Linked DNA regions of Terriglobus albidus. The protein of the gene in region 1 interacts with the protein of each later gene in a pairwise test. Links are inferred from orthologs where the notes say so. Each region holds a gene or a part of one and is shown in the gene's direction. Other genes may lie near its edges.

The links.
Region 2: the proteins of FTW19_RS07485 (region 1) and FTW19_RS25145 interact in binary tests that used the Escherichia coli proteins (3 or more experiments, as listed by UniProt). The link is inferred for Terriglobus albidus from one-to-one orthologs.

What each region holds. Positions count from the first base shown.
Region 1 is NZ_CP042806.1:1,852,005-1,861,717, reverse strand. Bases 4,418-7,531 are described here. They hold FTW19_RS07485 (2-oxoglutarate dehydrogenase E1 component), read left to right. Parts: upstream 4,418-4,774; coding sequence 4,775-7,288; downstream 7,289-7,531. Other genes in these bases: FTW19_RS07480 (DUF3999 domain-containing protein), read right to left, coding at 7,336-7,531; FTW19_RS07490 (TonB-dependent receptor), read left to right, coding at 4,418-4,583. Outside these bases: FTW19_RS26250 (hypothetical protein), read left to right, coding at 1-74; FTW19_RS07495 (YeiH family protein), read left to right, coding at 96-1,193; more of FTW19_RS07490, read left to right, coding at 1,350-4,417; more of FTW19_RS07480, read right to left, coding at 7,532-8,586; FTW19_RS07475 (DUF2339 domain-containing protein), read right to left, coding at 8,593-9,713. UniProt on the Escherichia coli protein: E1 component of the 2-oxoglutarate dehydrogenase (OGDH) complex which catalyzes the decarboxylation of 2-oxoglutarate, the first step in the conversion of 2-oxoglutarate to succinyl-CoA and CO(2).
Region 2 is NZ_CP042806.1:6,285,924-6,295,394, reverse strand. What follows is about bases 3,490-6,361. They hold FTW19_RS25145 (ABC-F family ATP-binding cassette domain-containing protein), read left to right. Parts: upstream 3,490-3,888; coding sequence 3,889-5,835; downstream 5,836-6,361. Other genes in these bases: FTW19_RS25140 (phosphoenolpyruvate carboxylase), read left to right, coding at 5,838-6,361; FTW19_RS25150 (hypothetical protein), read left to right, coding at 3,490-3,863. In the rest of the region: translational GTPase TypA, read right to left, coding at 1-376; FTW19_RS25160 (hypothetical protein), read left to right, coding at 501-863; FTW19_RS25155 (hypothetical protein), read right to left, coding at 966-2,645; more of FTW19_RS25150, read left to right, coding at 2,772-3,489; more of FTW19_RS25140, read left to right, coding at 6,362-8,636; FTW19_RS25135 (hypothetical protein), read right to left, coding at 8,696-8,914; FTW19_RS25130 (hypothetical protein), read right to left, coding at 8,962-9,210; nadC (carboxylating nicotinate-nucleotide diphosphorylase), read left to right, coding at 9,319-9,471. UniProt on the Escherichia coli protein: Genetic data indicate it may be involved in ribosome assembly or function.

The sequences.
Region 1 (9,713 bases):
TGCTGGCCATCGGCATTGCCCTGGCACTGGCCGCACTGGTCCGTCTCAACGTTGTTCCCCATATCAGCTTTTAGTACTTCGCAGTCTCGCTGGCCGTGTCTACTGTACTCGCATCCCCGGATACCTCCGCGCGGAGTTCCGCGTCTGTCTATAGGGGATCATTGCGTCTGCTACCGGGCATGGCGCTGCTCTTCGGGATCGGGTTCCTCGGCAAGCTGATCGAGCACGAATTCACCCACCTTCGCACCGAGTACCATCTGCGCCTGCCGCAGATCGAGTATGTGCTCTGGGCCATCATCCTTGGCCTCATCGTCTCCAATACCATCGGCGTCAAACCTATCTTCCGTCCGGGTGTCGCTACCTATGAGCTCTGGCTGAAGCTCGGTATCGTTCTGGTCGGCGCGCGCTTTGTCTTCTCCGATGTATTGCGCATCGGCACCGTCTCCCTTGTGCTCGTCTTCATTGAGCTGGCGCTGTCACTCACAGTCATGACGCTGCTGGGCCGCATCTTCGGTCTGCGTCCGAAGCTGACCTCGCTGCTCGCCATCGGCTCCTCCATCTGCGGCGTCACCGCCATCATGGCAGCACGCGGAGCTATCGAGCCTGAGGAAGAAGACGTATCGACCTCTATCGCCGCCATTCTCACACTGGGCGCCATCGCTCTGTTCACGTTCCCGGCGATCGGTCACCTGCTCCACCTAAGCCAGGAGAGCTACGGCATCTGGACCGGCCTGGCCGTCGATAACACCGCCGAGGCCACCGTGACTGGCGCACTCTACGGCGATGTTGCCGGACGTTTCGCTATCCTCGCCAAGACCGCTCGTTCTGCCTTCATCGGCTTTGTCGTTCTCGGCTATGCCGTCTACTGGGCATCCAAGGGACAGGCGCCCGATGTACCGAACAAGGCGCTTTTCCTCTGGCAGAAGTTCCCCAAGTTCATCCTTGGCTTTCTGATCATCTCGGTGCTGGCGTCTTCGAGCTTCTTCAACAGTTCACAGCTCTCCAGTCTGAGCAATCTTTCGCGTTGGGCGTTTCTTCCGGCATTCGCCGGGGTTGGCCTGCGCACCAACCTGCGCGATCTGACCGGGCAGGGTTGGCGGCCCATAGTGGTCGGCATCCTCGGCGAGATCTTCATCGCCTTGGTCACACTCGGACTGGTCTATTGGACCTTTATCCGCGGAGATATTCGCTAATGTCACGCCGCGGCTCCGCAGAATCCTGTTGTTGTTGTCGCTAGCCCCTCCGGGCCGCGCACCTTCCTGCATCTTCTGGCTGTTCCCACTTCACATCCCAAGCCGCGCTGCACCTGAAACAGACGCGCACCCAAGAACCACAAGGAGATTGACTCCATGCGTCGCATCGCATACTTCGCTGCATTCCTGATCTTATTCGCCAGCTTCGCCCTCCTCCGAGCCCACGCCCAGATGGTGGGCGGCTCCATCTCCGGCACCGTCAGTGACGCCAGCGGAGCCGCCGTCTCCGGTGCGACCGTCACCGTCCGCAACGAAGAGACGGGCACCGAACGCCACCTGACCACCGATGCTCAGGGCCGCTATTCCGCGCCCTCCGTCACCATCGGGCGCTGGTCCGTTAGCGCCGAAAAGGATGGCTTCGCCCGCCAGACTCTGACGGCTGTGCCGGTCGTCGTCGGTCAGTCCGTCACCGCTGACATCCGGCTTACTGTCGGCGAGATTTCGCAGGCGGTCTCCGTCGTCGACACACCGCCGGTCGTCAACCTGTCGACTCAGCAGACCGCCGGCCTTGTCGATGAGCGTGCCGTCAAGGAGCTTCCTCTGAACGGCCGTTCCTACGATCAGTTGCTGACGCTTAATCCCGGCGTGGTCAACTACACCGGTCAGCGTTCCGGTTCAGTCGGCACTTCGAACTCCTCTGTCGGCGCCATGTTCTCGGTCGCGGGCCGCCGTCCGCAGGACAATATCTTCCTTCTGAACGGTATTGAGTACACCGGCGCCTCGCTGATCAACGTCACCCCCGGCGGAGCCAGCGGACAGCTTCTTGGCGTCGATGCCGTACGCGAGTTCAACGTCATCACCGATACCTACGGCGCCAACTACGGCAAGCGTCAAGGAGCGCAGATCTCCATCGTTACCGCCAGCGGCACCAACCAGTACCACGGCAACGTCTACGAGTTCCTGCGCAACTCTTCGCTTGATGCCCGCAACTACTTTGACCAACCAGGGGCCAACGGCAAACGCCTGCCGCAGTTCCAGCGCAACAACTTCGGCGGCTCAGTCGGCGGACCGATCCGCAAGGACAAACTGCTGCTCTTTGCCAACTACGAGGGATACCGCCAGAACCTTGGCCTCTCCAACAAGGCCATCGTTCCCAACGGTCGCGCGCGCCAGGGATACGTGCCCAATAGCAGCGGAACCGGAGAGACCTACGTCGGCGTGGCGCCAGGCGTTGCTAATCTGCTGAAGCTGTGGCCGCAGGCCAACGGCCCCGATCTCGGCTCAGGCCTGGCGTATGCCTACTCCAATCCGGTGCAGCGAATCCGCGAAGACTTCGGCACCACCCGCTTTGATTGGAACCTCGGCAGCAAAGACCAATTCTTCGCTGTCTATACCGTCGATGACTCCACGGCCCACACACCAACCGTGAATCCGCTCACATGGATCAACGAAGATGTGCGCGAGCAGGTTACCAGCCTGCAGGAACAGCATGTCTTCTCGCCCCGTCTGCTGAATACTGCCCGCTTCGGCTACTCGCGCGCGGCCTTCTTCTTCAATGGCGAAGTTCCCGTCGATGGCGTCACGCCATTCGTCGTTGGCAAGCCGGTCGGAGCCATCGTGATCGCCGGCTCTACCGCATCGAACGGAGCCTCTCAGGTCTCGACCGCGGGCGCCAACGTGGGTTCGAACAACCGCGCTGTGCGTAACCTCTTCACCTTCGACGACCACGTCTTCTACACCGTGGGCCGTCACCAGATTGAAGCAGGCGTATGGCTGCAGCGGCTGCAGGCCAATGATCTTCTGGCACAGAATCAGTACGGCCAGGCCTCCTTCTCAACGCTCACAAGCTTTCTGCAAGGTACAGCCGCCACCTTCAGCGTCGTTCCGTCTCCGACAGCGCTCGGCTTCCGCGCTCTCTTCGGTGCGGGCTTCGTCGAAGATACCTTCCGCATCACGCCGCGACTCGAAATCCGCGCCGGCTTCCGTTTCGAGTCAGCCAGCAACTGGAGCGAGGCGCAGAACCGCGCGGCCAACTACAAGCTGAACAACTGGGTCATCGATACCAACCCGACCGTCGGCAAGTATGCCCTTTACGACAACAAAGCAAAGTTCCTTCCGGAGCCCCGCCTTGGCCTCTCCTGGTCGCCCTTTGCCAGCGGCAAGACAGCGATCCGCCTCGGCGCCGGTATTCATCGCGCCCTCCTGGACAACCTCGACTACCGCCTGACCCAGGTCGCCCCCTTCAATACCACCCTGGCCTTCAAGAACGCCTCTGTCTCCAGCCTGGCGATTACACCCTCCACAACCGCGGCGGCCGGTTCCCTGATCTCGCCCTCGAACGTACAGCCGGACATTCGCACTCCGACCGTCATCGCGTGGTCGTTGCGCGTCGAGCAACAGATCGCCAACAACACCTCGCTTACCGTCGGCTATGCAGGATCGCGCGGGTACCACCAGATCGTCTCCGGTGATCTCAACGAGCCGGCTGCAGTCGTCTGCCCGAATCCCTCCTGCCCCGCATCACTGGCCGCCGGCACCGTCTACTATCCGACGACCACCAAGCTGAATCCGAATGTCGCCAACACCACCTCCTGGTGGTCTGCGGCAAACACTTTCTACAGCGCACTCCAGGTGGATGTCCGCCGGCAGTTCTCGCACGGTCTGCAGATTCGCGGCAACTACACCTTCGCACGCAACCTCGACAACGGCTCTGCATGGAACACCAGCGTCAGTGCCAACACGCCAGCCTTCGTCAGCGTTCCTTACTTCCCCAAGCTTGACTGGGGCCGTGCCGCTACGGACATCAAACACAACGCTGCCATTAACGGCACCTGGGAGATTCCCTTCGCACACCGCCTCAGCTCCGGCGTTGCCCGTCAGACGCTCGATGGGTGGACGGTCAGCAGCATCGCCAACCTGCAGTCGGGTTTTCCCTTCACACCTCAGCTCGGCTATAACCCCACTGGCAGCGGAGACACCCGCAACCCCGTACGTCCTGACGTCAATCCAAACTTCAACGGCAGCCTCTATCCGCACACCGTCAACCAGTGGTTCAATCCTGCCGCCTTCAGCGCTCCTCACTACGGCGCGGTCGGCAACCTGGGACGTGACACTCTTACCGGACCGCATCTCCTGAACGTTGACCTGTCACTGCTCAAGCGCTTCAAGGTTGGCGAGCGAGTGAATGCGCAGTTCCGAGCCGAGGCCTTCAACTTCCTGAACCACACGAACTTCTCTCTGCCCAACCCCACCATCTTCACCTCGGGACCGACGCAGGGCACGGCCGCCAATCAGACAACCGCAGTGGTCGCGTCGCCCACCGCGGGCGTCATTACCGCGACCTCAACCACCTCTCGCCAGTTACAGTTCGGGCTGAAGCTGGCTTTCTAAATAGCCGATAACTCAAGCAAAATGGCGCGGCCTCTGCCGCGCCATTTTTGTGCCTCGTCCGATTAGCGCACAGAATATGCGAAAATCGGTACGTGACCCCGTGAAACCCCTGCCGAAAGTACCTGCGCAGGCTTAGCATAGGTGTGGCGGATTTTCGAGGAAAAATTCCGCCTTTTGGAGAAGATGGTGCAATGGCGACAAAGGCTCCTGTCGAACGGAAGAAAACCACAACCCCACAAAAGAATGGAACGGCACCCGGAATGACGCGCGACGTTGTGTTCGATGTATTTCGTCGCTGGGGTTATCTGCAGGCACAGCTTGATCCGTTGGGCCAGCACCTTCCGCCGGAACCTTTTCCGGTCGATGTGCCCGAGGATGAGCTCTCAAGCGAGATCGCGCAGGAGGCTCGTAGCTACTACTGCGGCACCATCGCAGCGGAGTTCATGCATATTCCGTCGCCTGAGCGACGCCAGTGGCTGCAGGATCGCATAGAGCGTCCGGCGCCTAAGTACGACCAGAAGCGCATCCTCTCCCAGCTCATTCGCGCCGATATGTTCGAGCAGGTCATCCAGGCCCGCTATCTCGGAACGAAGCGCTTCTCCCTCGAAGGCCTCTGCTCCTTCATTCCTTTCCTCGACCAGCTTTTTGCCACTAGCTCCGCGCAGGGGGTCGAGACGTGTGTCTTCGGCATGGCCCATCGCGGCCGCCTGAATGTGATGACAAACACCGTCGGCCGCGCGGCGGTGGAGCTCTTTACCAAGTTTGAAGATGTCGATCCCCGCTCCACGTTGGGCGGCGGCGACGTGAAGTATCACCTCGGAGCCACCGGCGCCTACACCTCACCCGAAGGCAAGAAGATGGCGCTGCACCTGGCGTCCAACCCTTCGCACCTCGAAGTGGTGAATCCGGTGGTCATCGGCCGCGTACGCGCTAAGCAGACGCGTATCGGTGCAGACGGTTGGAAGAAGGTTCTTCCCATGGTCATCCACGGCGATGCAGCTTTCGCCGGACAGGGCATGACCGCCGAAACGCTGAACCTTGCCACGATCAACGGCTACAACGTCGGCGGCACCATCCAGGTACTCACCAACAACCTGCTCGGCTTCACCGCCATGCCGCAGGAGTCCAACTCGTCGCGCTACTCGACTGACCTCGCCAAGCGCCTGCCGATCCCCATCTTCCACGTCAACGCGGAAGATGTCGACGCGGTCGTCCGTGTTGCGGAGATCGCAGCCGACTACCGGGCCACCTTCGGCTCCGACGTCGTCGTCGACCTGATCGGCTATCGCAAGCACGGCCACTCCGAAGTCGATGACCCCACCGTCACTCAGCCGCGCCGTTATGCCCTGATCAAGGACCGTCCGGCGATCTACCAGGCTTACGCGCAGAAGATCGGCGTCGATCCAGCGGCCGAAGCCAAAGCCGTTCAGGAAGAGTTGCTCAACGCGCAGAAGCAGGCGACGCAAGCCACCGAGATTCCGCATATGGCCGACACGCCGGCCTACTGGGACAACTACAAGGGTGGCTATCTGCCGGTGAATGACGACACCGTCACCGGCCTTCCCGCGGAGCGCATCGCCGAGCTGGTCAACAAGCTCACCACCTATCCCGCGGACTTCAACATCCATCCCAAGGTGAAGGCCCTCCTTGCTCAGCGCAAGGAGATGGGCGAAGGCAAGCGTCCCTTCGACTACGGTATGGCCGAGCTGGTGGCCTACGCTTCTCTGCTCGAAGCAGGCACACCCGTTCGTCTCTCGGGACAGGACTCACAGCGCGGCACCTTCAATCAGCGCCACAGCTTCTACACCGACACCGAGACCGAGTTCCGCTGGTCGCCGTTACAGCACCTCAGCGACAAGCAGGCGAGCTTTGAAGCCTACAACTCCATGCTCTCGGAAGCCGCTGTACTTGGCTTCGAATACGGCTTCGCCCGTGACTTCCCCGAGGCTCTGGTTCTCTGGGAGGCGCAGTTCGGCGACTTCTCCAACGGCGCGCAGATGGTCATCGACCAATTTATTTCCGCTGCGGAGACAAAGTGGCACCTGCTCTCCGGCGTTGTGCTGCTGCTGCCGCACGGCTACGAAGGCCAGGGCCCGGAGCACTCCTCGGCCCGTATGGAACGTTACCTGCAACTCTGCGCGCAGGACAACATGATCGTGGCGCAGCCCTCAAACGCCGCGCAGTATTTCCATCTGCTGCGCCGCCAGGCACTGTCGCCCTACCGCAAGCCGCTGGTCGTCTTCACACCCAAGAGCATGCTGCGTCATCCCGACGCGATCTCTCCCATCGCCGACTTCAGCCATGAGCACTTCCAGACCGTTCTGCCCGAGGGCGAGATCACGAACGCTAAGCGTCTGCTCATCTGCAGCGGTAAGATCGGCCACAACCTCCGCGTCGAGCGCGCCAAGCGCAAGGACACCGAGACCGGCATTATCTTCATCGAACAACTCTTCCCGTGGCCGGAAGCTGCTCTGCAGGCCGCCATCGCGCAGCATCCCAACGTCGAAGAGCTTGTCTGGGTGCAGGAAGAGCCGGCCAACATGGGCCCGCTCACCTACATCAACCCGAAGCTGCGCTACGCCGCCGGCGACATTCCGGTACGCACCGTCAACCGTGCCGCAGCCGCCAGCCCCGCTACCGGCTCCGCCAAGGCGCACGAGATCGAAGAGAAGCTGCTGATGGAGATCGCCTTCGGCCGCATCTAAACCTCAGCCATCACTCAATAAAAATGCCCGGCTCGCGCCGGGCATTTTTATTTGGGAAGCTTCATCGCGGACCGCAGCGCCACCAGGCCCAGAGTCCCTACAACACCGATCAGCGCCAGCCACAACAGTTGCGGATAGCGGTCGGTCAACGGGCGCTTCGCCTGCGTCTGGTGAAAGAGCACATTCCTCTCCTCTGCCCGTATCGTCGCCTCAGCCTGTCTTCCGCTTACCGGAAAGATTCGCGCATAGTCATAGACGGGAGCTGGCAACGTCTTATCGCCGTAGTACAGTACTGGCGAGCTGGCGACACTTGCCTGCCAGCATAGCTTCCGCTCGCGCATCTCCAGGTTGACCGCGGCAATCGGCAGGGGCTGGTCGTCACCGTTCTCGACGGCAACCTCCACGGTTGCCGGGGACTGAAGATTCGCTCCAATGGTGAACGGAATCGACAGATCCTCGTCCTCGATCTCGCGCCCACCGCGCGTCATCTTGACGCGCAGAATCTCTCCCGTTGCTGACTCACTGCGGCTGCCTTCCTCAGTCGCACGTGCCGTCACCTTCACCGCACGCGCGAAGTTCACCGTCTTCCCTGGTTGCATCTGGAACCGGACGCGCTCCACCGGTACCTGCGGCGGCAACGCAATCGTCGTCACCGTCCGCCGTCCCCGCTGGGTGAAATTCGTGCTGCGAGCCGCGATGGCGTAGAGCGTCTGTTCCTCGCGGCTTGGCGGAATCGTTGCGCCTCGCACGCTGCCGCTGGTAACAGCATGCGGATTCCCTTGCGACGGAATCGGCGTGAGCTCGACATGCAGAATGGGAAAGGTACTCTCCTGCAGATGCAACGTCGTGTTGCGTCCGAGGTGCTGGCCAGAAAGATCGAAGATCGTATAGCTGCCAAGCTCCTCACTGCCGGCCGAAACCTTCGCTGCCGCCAGAAAGTCCTTTGCGTCCAGGTTCAGCTCGATCTCCGTATAGGGATGCCCCGGCATCACAAGGTCGAAAACGATAGAACTGCCCCGGGCAGCAAGATTCAGCACGCGGGCGGGCTCGGCCTCCGGCGTGGCAGGTTCAGAGACCGTTGTGGCATACGGCACTTCGTGTCCGGCTGCAAAGAGCCTCAGATCACGTAAGGCCGGCGCTGCATGGGCGAATACGTCGGAATCCAACACGGCGCATGCCTGGTCCGCACCGGTTGCGGAAGGCGCGGTGAGTTGGCGCTGGTAGCGGAAATCCGAAGGTTGGGGGGAAGGAGCCGGCGCTGCCACCAGCAACACCAGCCCTGCGGCAAACCACTTCACGACAAACTACTCCTCTGAACGGGACACGGCCTTCAGGCCGAGCCAGTCCTTCTGATAGACGAAGCTGACGGCCATCAGCAGTGCTCCAAGACCGATAAAGCTAAGAACCCGGTATCCCTGTGACAGGCTGCGCATGTCGTACAGGAAGACCTTCCCTATGGTAGCGACCAACAGCACCAACCCTTGCCAACGTACGAAAGCCGTACGTTTCCAGAAGCCGATCGCCAGCAGGGCCGCACCGTGCAGCATCATGAACGCGGAGAAGGTGAACTCCAGTGCAATCGCATCATCAAATGTTCTTCGAACCGGTAAAAACACGAAAATCTCGCGGCGTACGGTCACGAGTATAAGCAGGTTTAGCGCGACCGAAGCGATCGCAGGAATTTGAGTCTGGCCATGTCTGAGGTCGATCCAGATCACGATCGATAGTGCGGCAATGGCGCAGATCTCAGCGACAAAAGCTGCATTCGCAAATGGAGTGGGGCTGCTGGGCGTCCACCAGGGCAGAGTGATGGCCCCGACGTAGCCCAATGCGAGCGCTCCCAGCGAAAGCCAGCGCACGCTGGATTTCAGTCCTCCTGCCTGCGGCTTCATCTTTTCGGCCGCGATCCAGTACAAGGAGACCCCCTCGGCCAGCCAGCCGATCGTAATCCAACGTCCCGACGCCTTCAACGGAATCGCAATGGTCAGAAAGACGATCGCCAGCGACAAGTGAATTGCCTCGCTGACCGCATTCGGCCGTAACCGGATCTGCAGCCGCATCAACAGAAGATACAAAGCAGCGAATACGACCGCACCCCAACTCAGCCATGCGTGCCTGCCGCTGTCCTGCAGCAGCGAATAGAACGTCAACGAGCCATAAGCGCTCGCTGCTAACGGCAGCCACACCGATAACACACCGTTCTCTTCCAAGGACCGCACCAGTGGCACCATCGCAAACAAAAGAAAGAGCACCACGGTAAAGAAGCTGACCACACCAAACTGATCCGGTGTGAAAAAGCGCGCGTACCAGGCAATGGTGTAGAACGACGACATCACCAGAGATCCCAGCAGGAGGCGAGGCCACACTTTGAAGGCCAGAAGCACGACGACAGAACCACTCAGCACAATCAGATAGCTGAAAAGAA
Region 2 (9,471 bases), 4.4 Mb from region 1 along the record:
GAGGCAGGCCGGCCTCAAGGGCCTTGGAGAGTACGTAGCGGGTCTGCGGCAGGGGGCCTTCGCTGGCGTCGACCAGCAGAACGACACCGTCCACCATCTTCAGGGCGCGCTCTACCTCGCCGCCGAAGTCGGCGTGGCCGGGGGTGTCGACGATGTTGATCTTGGAGTCGCCGTAGTGGACGGCGGTGTTCTTGGCCAGGATGGTGATGCCGCGCTCTTTTTCGAGCTCATTAGAGTCCATCACGCGCTCGGCCACGGCCTCGTTCGCGCGGAAGGTGCCGCTCTGGCGCAGCAGCGCGTCAACCAGCGTGGTCTTGCCGTGGTCGACGTGGGCGATGATGGCGATATTCCGAATAGGCGTAGTGGCGTTGCTCACGGGAAGTGGATCCTGTTCTGAAAACTTGAGTTTTGCGGGGAACCGGCAGGAATCTGCCGCCTCCAACAGTTTACCAGCACGGGCTGGCGGCACGCGACGGAGGGGACTAATCTTTCGGTAAGCTATGCCACCACGCTTTACAGCAGACCCTCGTTCTGTCCCCGGTGACTTTTATGTCATCCAGAATGAGTGCATGGGCTGCGGCATTCCCCAGAAGATCGCCCCGGAGCTGGTGAACTGGGTCGAAAGTTCTCCGCAGCACTGCGGCTGGGTCCGCCAGCCGGCCAGTAAGAAGGACCTGAAGCGGGCGATCGAGATCCTGAAGCAGCAGGACTTCGGCTGTCACCGCTATGCGGGGATGGACCCACGGGTGCTTCAAAGCGTTCCGGAATGCTGTGACTATTTCGTCCAGCCGGGAGTGGATATGCCGCAGCCGCGGGTGAGCTGGTGGCGGCGGATCTTGAAAAGGCTGATCTCAGGCTCGTAGGTGTGTATCGACACAGTCTTCTTCCTTATCGAGGGGCACCCAGTGCATGGGCTGGGTAAGCAGCATGGGCACAAATTAGCAACCAGAACTAGCAACTAGCAACTACTGCGGTGGCGGCAAATCCTTCCCCAGGTCCTTCGTCCGGTCATCCTTGAAGTCTGTCCCGAAGTGCGGCTCGTCTTTCGTGCCGTTGATCTTCACCGGGATCTCAGCACCCGCGCCGTGTTTCTTGAAGAACGGGTCGGCAGGTTTCAAGAGCCATCCCTTCCATCCCGTCACCATCTGGCTTATTCGGGCTTTGGTGCGCACCTTGCCGACGAAGTCGAAGGTGTTGCCGTCGGTCGAGTACTGGCCGAGCATCAGCACCTGGGCTCCCGGCATGTCGTAGCGCAGTGAGGGGACGTTGATGATGCCGTTCTTGAGCTGGAAGCTCCCGCGCATGTCGCTGGGGGTATCGAAGCCGGCCGTACCCTGAACGTTGGCTTCTTTGGGGCGGCCCTGGGCGCGCATGCTCAGGGCATCGATCTTCTCCTGGATCCTGTCGCTGGTGAAGTGCGCGCCGTGGATCTCAAAGGTGCCATCGGTCAGTTCGAGCTTTTTGGCTATGGCGACATCGCCGGGAGGAATATGCAGCCTGGTCTTCATCTTGAAGCCGCCGGTCATCAGCGGAGGCGAGGTTTTGACTCCCAAACGTAGCATGTCTTCAATGCGCGCCTTCGGCATCACGACATCAAGGCGGATGTCTTTGCCTTTGGGGTTTTTGTTGTTGATCACGTGGCCGACGCAAACAAAGTAGCTTTTCAATAACCATGCTTCGACCGGCTGCAGCAGGACATCTCCATTGGTCCCATCGATGATGGCGTGATACTTCGTGTGCAGGGGCACGGGATGTTCGCTGACGTCCAGGCGGAAGTCGGGCGTATCGGTCTCTCCATCGGCGACGATGTTATCCAGCGTTCCGCCGAAGCTGCCTTTTGAGGAGAGGATGCCGGCGATGCCCTTCGTCGTACTCAGGTCGGCGCGGGAGAACTCATAGACGCCGTCCAGCGGCGTATCGCCGGGAACGAAGATGTTCCAGGGGCCGAAGTGACCTTTGGAGGCGATATCACCCAGGGGCTTGGGATTGACCAGTGTTGCCGTGTAGTCGAAAGGGCGCTTCGCGCCGACGTCGACTAAAACCATATGTGCGATATCCCATTCGAGCGGTTCTTTGTTTTCCTTGTGTGTCTCCATCACCAGGTCGGCATGGTCGACGATGATGCGGTCGACGACGATTGACTCTTTCGGCGGCTTTTTCGGTTCCGGCGGCGTTATCTTGCGGTCTTCTTTGGGAGGCTTGCGGAGATGCAGACCGGTGACGTAGACCTCTCCGACATGCATGGGTGATTTGCGCAGATTGGCCAGCGTGGTGTGGAAGCGGAACTCATCAATGGCCAGCATCGGTTCTTCACGCTGCTGCCCCTGTGCATTCACCTCGATCAGGTACATGATGCGCAGGCCCTTGCCTTCTACGCCAAGGCCCTTGGCGGCGGTGACGTGGAACTCATCCAGCTCGACCGGCGATTGGAAGCGGGCCGAGAGTGTGTCGATGATGCGCTGGCGCATCAAGGGCTCAGCGTGGCGGACAAGCCACCATGTGGCTCCGCCGAAGATCAATAGACCGAGGACAACAGCGATACCGACCCATTGCAGCCAGCCAAAGCGGCGTCTGGGGCGGGAAGGAGGTGGAGTGGACTCGGAGGCGGGGGAACCGGTGGCAAGCTCGCGTTCTTCGTCGTTCACTGCAATGCCTTTCCTGCACGTCGTGCTGGCCTTTCAGATGCTGCATGGCAGGGATGTGCTGCCAGAGAAGTGTGCGGTCAGGAACATTCGAGCGGGGCGCGTCGTCTAACCCGTATTGGGTGATACATGCGCCGCTTTCTACCGACGTTACTGTGGGTGTTCTGTCTGGTGCCGGTAGCGGCGGCGCAGCAGCCGGCTGCCGCGCCGGTGATGCAGCCCGGACCTACACCTGTGGTTACGACAGAGACAGTGACAACACCCCAGATGCTGCAGCAGTGGTTGGTGAGTCGTGATCCGCGTCTGGTTGCCTGGGCCGCATACTTCGCGCAAAAGACACAAGATCCTCAAACGATGGCCGCGATTGAGACCTTGGTCCAGGATTGGCCGGTTTCATCTGGGCAAGGACGACCTTATACGGTTTACTTTTATGAACCATCACGGCTGGCAATGCTCGCAATGCTGGATGCCCTGATCCAGGGAAAGATATCTATTCCCGTAGGGGCGATCGCGGGGCTGGAGGATCTGTTTCCGGTACAAGCAGCCTTTTTAGCGCGTCAGCTTCCCCGAGAGGCATCGCAGGAACTTCTCCGGCGATGGTTTTCCTCGGTGAACGAAAATCTATTAACAAAGATTGCTGCCATGATGCTTGCAGATCGGCCTGATCCTCAATTAGTCGGCCCAATTGTTGCAAAGTCTGAAGAGCATCTCACGATCTATGTCGTTTCGAGCAAAACCAGCATTCCGCTTTCCGGAGGCGGTGCGTGTGGGGATTCCATGGGGGTTCACGATCCGTTAGGCTGGCCGCCTGTGTACAACTATGAGCTCTCAGAGCATGACGACAATGCAGAAGGAGAGCTGGTTCGCGTGGACAATGATGTCATCGGCTACAAGCGCTATGTCGCAACGCATGGACATGGCTCGTGCTACGCCGTCTGGCCGCTGAATGCCGTAACACGTCATCACCTGATCGCGCATTTTCTTGGAGTTTCGGCGAAGGACATGCCATGGCATCCGGAAGAAAGCTCGACCATTGTGTGGCAGGGGCGAGCGATGTATAGCCGGCAGCTCGGACGTGTAGTCGAGGCAGAGCAACGAAAACTGAGGCGAACTGTCTTTCAACTCCGGCAGCGTGGTTTGTTGCGACCGGATCAGCACGTGATGCCGCAGTTTAGCCTTGAAGTGAAGTGCATGATTAAGCCCTGCCCGCTCACACCGTAGCCGCACCTGCGAAAATAGAAGAGTAATGCTGCAACTCGCCGCTGCCGGAAAACGATTCGGCCCCAAATTGCTCTTTGACGAGGCCAACTGGCTGATCACCGCCCATGAACGCACTGGGCTGGTGGGCGGCAATGGCACCGGCAAATCCACACTCCTGAAGACCCTGGCCGGCATCGAAACCCTCGACTACGGCGCGCTGCACCGCACCAAGGGCATGACCCTGGGCTATCTGCCGCAGGATGGCCTCAATCTCACCGGCCGCACCGTCTTCAACGAGTGCCTCACGGTCTTTCAATCCCAGCGCGAGATGGAGCGGGAGCTTGAGAAGCTCTCCCAGGCCATGTCAGAGCTGGATCCCACATCCTCCGAATACACCGAGGTCGCCGAGCGTTTTTCTGAGATCAATGACCTCTTTCACGCCCACGACGGTTACGCTCTCGATGCGCAGGTGGGCAGCGTCCTCGGCGGCCTGGGGTTCAGCAAAGAAGATTGGGGCCGGGACACCAGCGAGTTCTCCGGCGGCTGGCAGATGCGTATTGCCCTTGCCAAGCTGCTGCTGCAGAAGCCGTCGCTGCTGCTTCTGGACGAGCCCACGAATCACCTGGATCTGGAGTCGAGGAACTGGCTTGAAGGCTATCTGAAGGGCTATCCGCACGGCTTCATCCTTATTTCGCACGACCGCTACTTCCTCGATGTCACCGTCGAGAAGATCGCGGAGGTCTGGAACAAGCGGCTGCACTTCTACACAGGCGGCTATGAGAAGTACGTCACCCAGAAACAGGAGCGCAAGCAGCAGCTTCTGTCGGCGTACAAAAACCAGCGCGACCACATCGAGCAACTCGAGGCCTTCATCGGCCGCTTCCGCTACCAGGCCACCAAGGCCAAGCAGGTGCAGTCGCGCATCAAGGAGCTCGAAAAGATCGAACGCATCGAGATTCCCGAAGAGGAATCCACCATCCACTTCACCTTCCCGCAACCGCCGGCCAGCGGGCGCACCGTTCTGGAGGCGAAGGGAATGTACAAGTCCTACGGCCCCAAGCAAGTGCTGGAGAACGTAAGCTTCACCATCGACCGCGGCGACCGCATTGCCCTGGTAGGCGCAAACGGAGCCGGTAAATCGACATTGATCCGCCTGCTCTCGCAGCTTGAGCCGCCTACCTCGGGAGAGATCAAGCTGGGCCACAACGTGGCAGGCGATTACTTCGCGCAGGACCAGTACAAGGTGCTCGATCCGCAGGCGAAGATGCTGGACGATATCTCGTCCGCCGCACCAAAGGTGCCTGAGGTCGAACTGCGCGGGCTGCTGGGCTGCTTCCTCTTCTCCGGAGACGACGTCTTCAAGCAGCTTGGCGTGCTCTCCGGCGGCGAGCGCAACCGCTATGCCCTGGCCAAGATGCTGGTTTCGCCGGCGAACTTTCTGCTGATGGACGAGCCCACAAACCACCTCGACCTGCGCGCCAAGGACGTTCTGCTGGAAGCTATCCGCAACTTCACCGGAACGGTGGTCTTCGTCTCACATGACCGCTACTTCATCGACGGCCTGGCGACGAAGGTCTTCGAGGTAGAGGGCGGCCACGTCCATGTCTACCCCGGGAACTACGAAGACTATCTGCGGACCAAAGAAGGACATGCCGCTCCGGCAGAGACGCCGAAGGTGTCTCAGCCGCGCGAGTCGAGGAACGGTAATGATTCCGCAGCCGTACCGCAAACATCGCAGGCGGTTCAGCCCGCGGGCGGCAAGCGCCTGAACCCCATCAAACTGCGTCAACTGGAAGACCGTCTGGGCTCTCTTGAAGAAGAGATTCCGCGCACCGAATCGGCGATAGCGACCACCGAACAGGCCCTCTGTAACTTCGTCTCTGCGGATGAGACGCAGCGGCAGACGGAGCTGCTGGCGCAGCTCCGCGATCAACTACAGTCGCTCATGCAAGAATGGGAAGAGCTCTCGCTCACCCTTGAATCACAGGCATAAGTATGGCTTCGTTGTGGCAACCGAAGAACTGGAGCGAACGTCTGGCCGAGTTGGAGGCACAGACGGGCGATCTGAAAGAGGCCCCGTTACGGCGCGATGTGCGCTCGCTGGGCAAGCTGTTGGGCGATGTCCTTCGCGAACAGGTCGGCGATGAGCTGTTCCAGCTGGTGGAGAAACTGCGTCTCTCCGCCATTGAGCGCCGTGACGCGGATGCAAAGGGCGACACTGCCCGGGCTAACAGCACTCTGCAGCAGACCATCCTCAGCATTCACAGCCTGGATGAGAAGCAGGCCTACCAGTTGGCGCGTGCATTTGCCTTCTACTTTGAGCTCATCAATCTGGCGGAGACGAATCACCGCAAGCGCCGCCGTGTGGCGCACGAGCTGAATCCTTCCACGATCCCACAGCGCGGATCGCTGCGCGGCACTCTGCGGCGCATGAAGCAGGTGGGTTATACCGCCGAACAGGCATACGATCTTCTGGGCCAGTTGCGCGTAACTCCGGTCTTCACCGCGCATCCCACCGAGGTGGCGCGCCGCCTGGTGATGTTCAAGCAGCGCCGCATCAGCTATATCCTCTGGCGGCTGGACCGTATCCCCACCGCGCCTGAGCGTCTTGAGGCCCTGGAGCGAGAGCTCATGGCTGAGATCAGTGCACTGTGGCAGACCAACGATGTGCGCACCGAGCGTCCTTCGGTCCGTGACGAGATCCGCATCGGCCTGGACTACTACGAGGCCTCGCTCTTCGCCACGCTGCCCCGCCTCTATGGAGAGATCTCCGGAGCTCTGGCTGCCGAATACGGCTTGAAGCCCGCGCCTGCCGACCTGCCGATCGTTGTGGACTATGGCTCCTGGATCGGCGGCGACCGCGACGGCAATCCTTACGTCACGCCCGATGTCACGCGCGAAGCCATCACTATGGCTTCGAAGCTGCTACTAAAGCACTACGGCGCGCGGCTGCAGAATCTCTTCGAGCAACTCGGCGCCAGCACCAGGCAGGCGCCGGTCTCGAAGGAGCTGTTGAAGCTGGTGGCCGGCTATGTCAAACAGTTCCACGGCACCGAGCACGAAACCTTGGAGCAGCGCTTTGCGCATGAGCCGGTGCGTCTGCTGGTGATCTGCATCATGATCCGTCTCGGTGCTTCGCCGCGTAGCAGTGTGCCCTTCTCCGGCCTGCCTACATTGCCGCACTATGCAGGCGCCGATGAGTTTCAGCATGACCTGTGTGTGCTGCGCACCAGCCTGATGGAGAATCGCGGCAGCCGTCTCGCGGAGCTTCTGCTCGATCCGCTGCTGCTGGAGGTGCGCACCTATGGTCTGCATCTGCACACGCTCGATATCCGCCAGCACGCCCGCGTTCATGCTGCTGCAGTTGCGGAGCTTGGCGATGTGCAGCGCGTGAACGAAGGCGGACTGCCGAAACAGCTCTCAGCGCAGACGCTGGAGCTGATCGATACAGTGCGCGCCGTTGCCGAGATCAAGCGGAAGTCGCCGCGCGCCATTCGCCAGTACGTCATCAGCGGCGCTACCGAAAAAGAAGATCTGCTCCGCGTCATCTGGCTGGCCCGTATGGGCGGCGTGACGGTGGAAGGCCGTGAAGGCGATCCCGGCCTGAAGCCGGTGCCGCTCTTCGAGTCGATTGAAGATCTGCGCAACGCTCCGCGTATCTGCCGCGATGTCTGGACCAGCGAGGCCTATAAGCCGCTGCTCGAAAGCTGGAACTGCGAGCAGGAGATCATGCTCGGCTACTCCGACTCGAACAAAGACGGTGGCATGATCACCTCGACCTGGGAGATCTACAAGGCGCACCGTGCGCTGCACGATGTTGCCCGCGAGTGTGGCGTGAAGCTGCGTTTGTTCCATGGCCGTGGAGGAACTGTGGGCCGCGGCGGCGGACCGACGCATCGCGCCATCTATGCGCAGCCCTTCGATGGATTCAACGGCCAGTTCCGTATCACCGAACAGGGTGAGGTGATGAACTGGAAGTATTCGGACGTGGTGCTCGCCGAGCGCAACCTGGAGCTGATGCTTGCCGCATCGCTCGATGCACTGGCGCGCCCTGATGCGAAGCTGCAGTGCGATGCCTGTCTGACAGGCATTCTTACTCCAGAGTGGGAAGAGGCGCTGAATGAGCTGAGTGAGACCTCCTATGGTTTCTACCGCTCCAGCATCGTCGAAGACCCCGAGGTCTTTACTTACTTTGAGCAGGCCACGCCGGTAGTTGAGCTGGAGCATGCCAAGATCGGCTCCCGCCCTGCGCGCCGCAGCGGCAAGCGCAATTTTGCTGACCTGCGCGCCATCCCCTGGGTCTTCGGATGGATGCAGAGCCGCCACCTGGTGCCCGCGTGGTTCGGCGTCGGTCATGCACTGGAGGCCTTCGCCGCCAAGGGACCGGAGGCTTTGGCGCTGTTGCAGCAGATGATGCGCGAGTTCCCGCTCTTCATCGACATGCTCCGCAACGTCGAGATGGCGCTGGTGAAGAGCGACTTCGGCATCGCCCGTATGTACGCCGGCCTGGTGAAGGATGAAGAGCTGCGTGAGCGTGTGTGGTCGAAGCTGCTCGCCGAGTTCGAACGGACGAAGAAGATGGTGCTGGCTGTGACAGGACAGACAGAACTGCTTGCCACCAACCCGGTGCTCGCGAGGTCGGTGCGTCTGCGTAATCCGTATGTCGATCCGATGAGTTTGATTCAGGTAGAACTGATGCGGCGTAAGCGCGATGAGGGGGAGACAGACGATCTGAATCGCGCCATTACGGCAACCATCAATGGCATCTCAGCCGGCCTGCGCAACACCGGCTGATGCAAACCCCAAAATAGACAGGGAAGGCCCGCATCCATCTGTTGCGGGCCTTCGTGTTTCTAGCGATGCTGTTTGCCGCTACGGCTTTGCATTGCAGGTGGCTGGCGAAGACTGTTGCCATGGCTGCCGGAACTGTTGCCGGAAGCCTCCTGCGGTTTCATGGGTTGCATGCCGTCGGCGCCGGTATGGGCGGCGTAACTGCGGTCGTGACCTCGGTTATGCACGGGTTCCTTGATGTCCCCGTGTTGTTTGAGTGGAGTCGATTGCCGATTGCTCATCCTCTTCTCCTTTCCGTGGTTTATGCCATGTTTATGCCATACAGCGATCACGCTGCATCTCTCTCGCTCTCGTCTCCGACCTCCAGTGACCTGACAGCCTTGTCCCCGGGTGGGGATGGAGCGCCCCAATCATACTCGCGACCGGGGTATTTTTCTTCCACGTCTGGTGGAGCAATAGCGGGGATGCGGCGCTCGTCTTCGAACAGTTGCCAACCCTGCTCATGCGCGTATTCGCCGGAAAGGCCGCGTGTGCGGTTGGTGAATCCGACGGGTTCGTGATGGGGTGTCTCGACCATCGTCTGTCACCTCCTTTTGAGCGTGGTGAGATGGGGCTGCCCGGCAGGTGGATGCCCGGTTCCGGGAGAAATATGCAAGTGTTTGGCAGGCGCCAGAAACGCCGTAGAATGAAGCGCATGGACTGGAAGAGCAAGCGCGTGACTGCCCTGTTGGAAGCCGCGCTGGTAGAAGACCGCGCAACCGAGGATGAGACAACCCGACTGACGATTGACCCTTCGCTACGAGCTTCGGCGTCGATCCTGGCAAAAGAAGATTGTGTC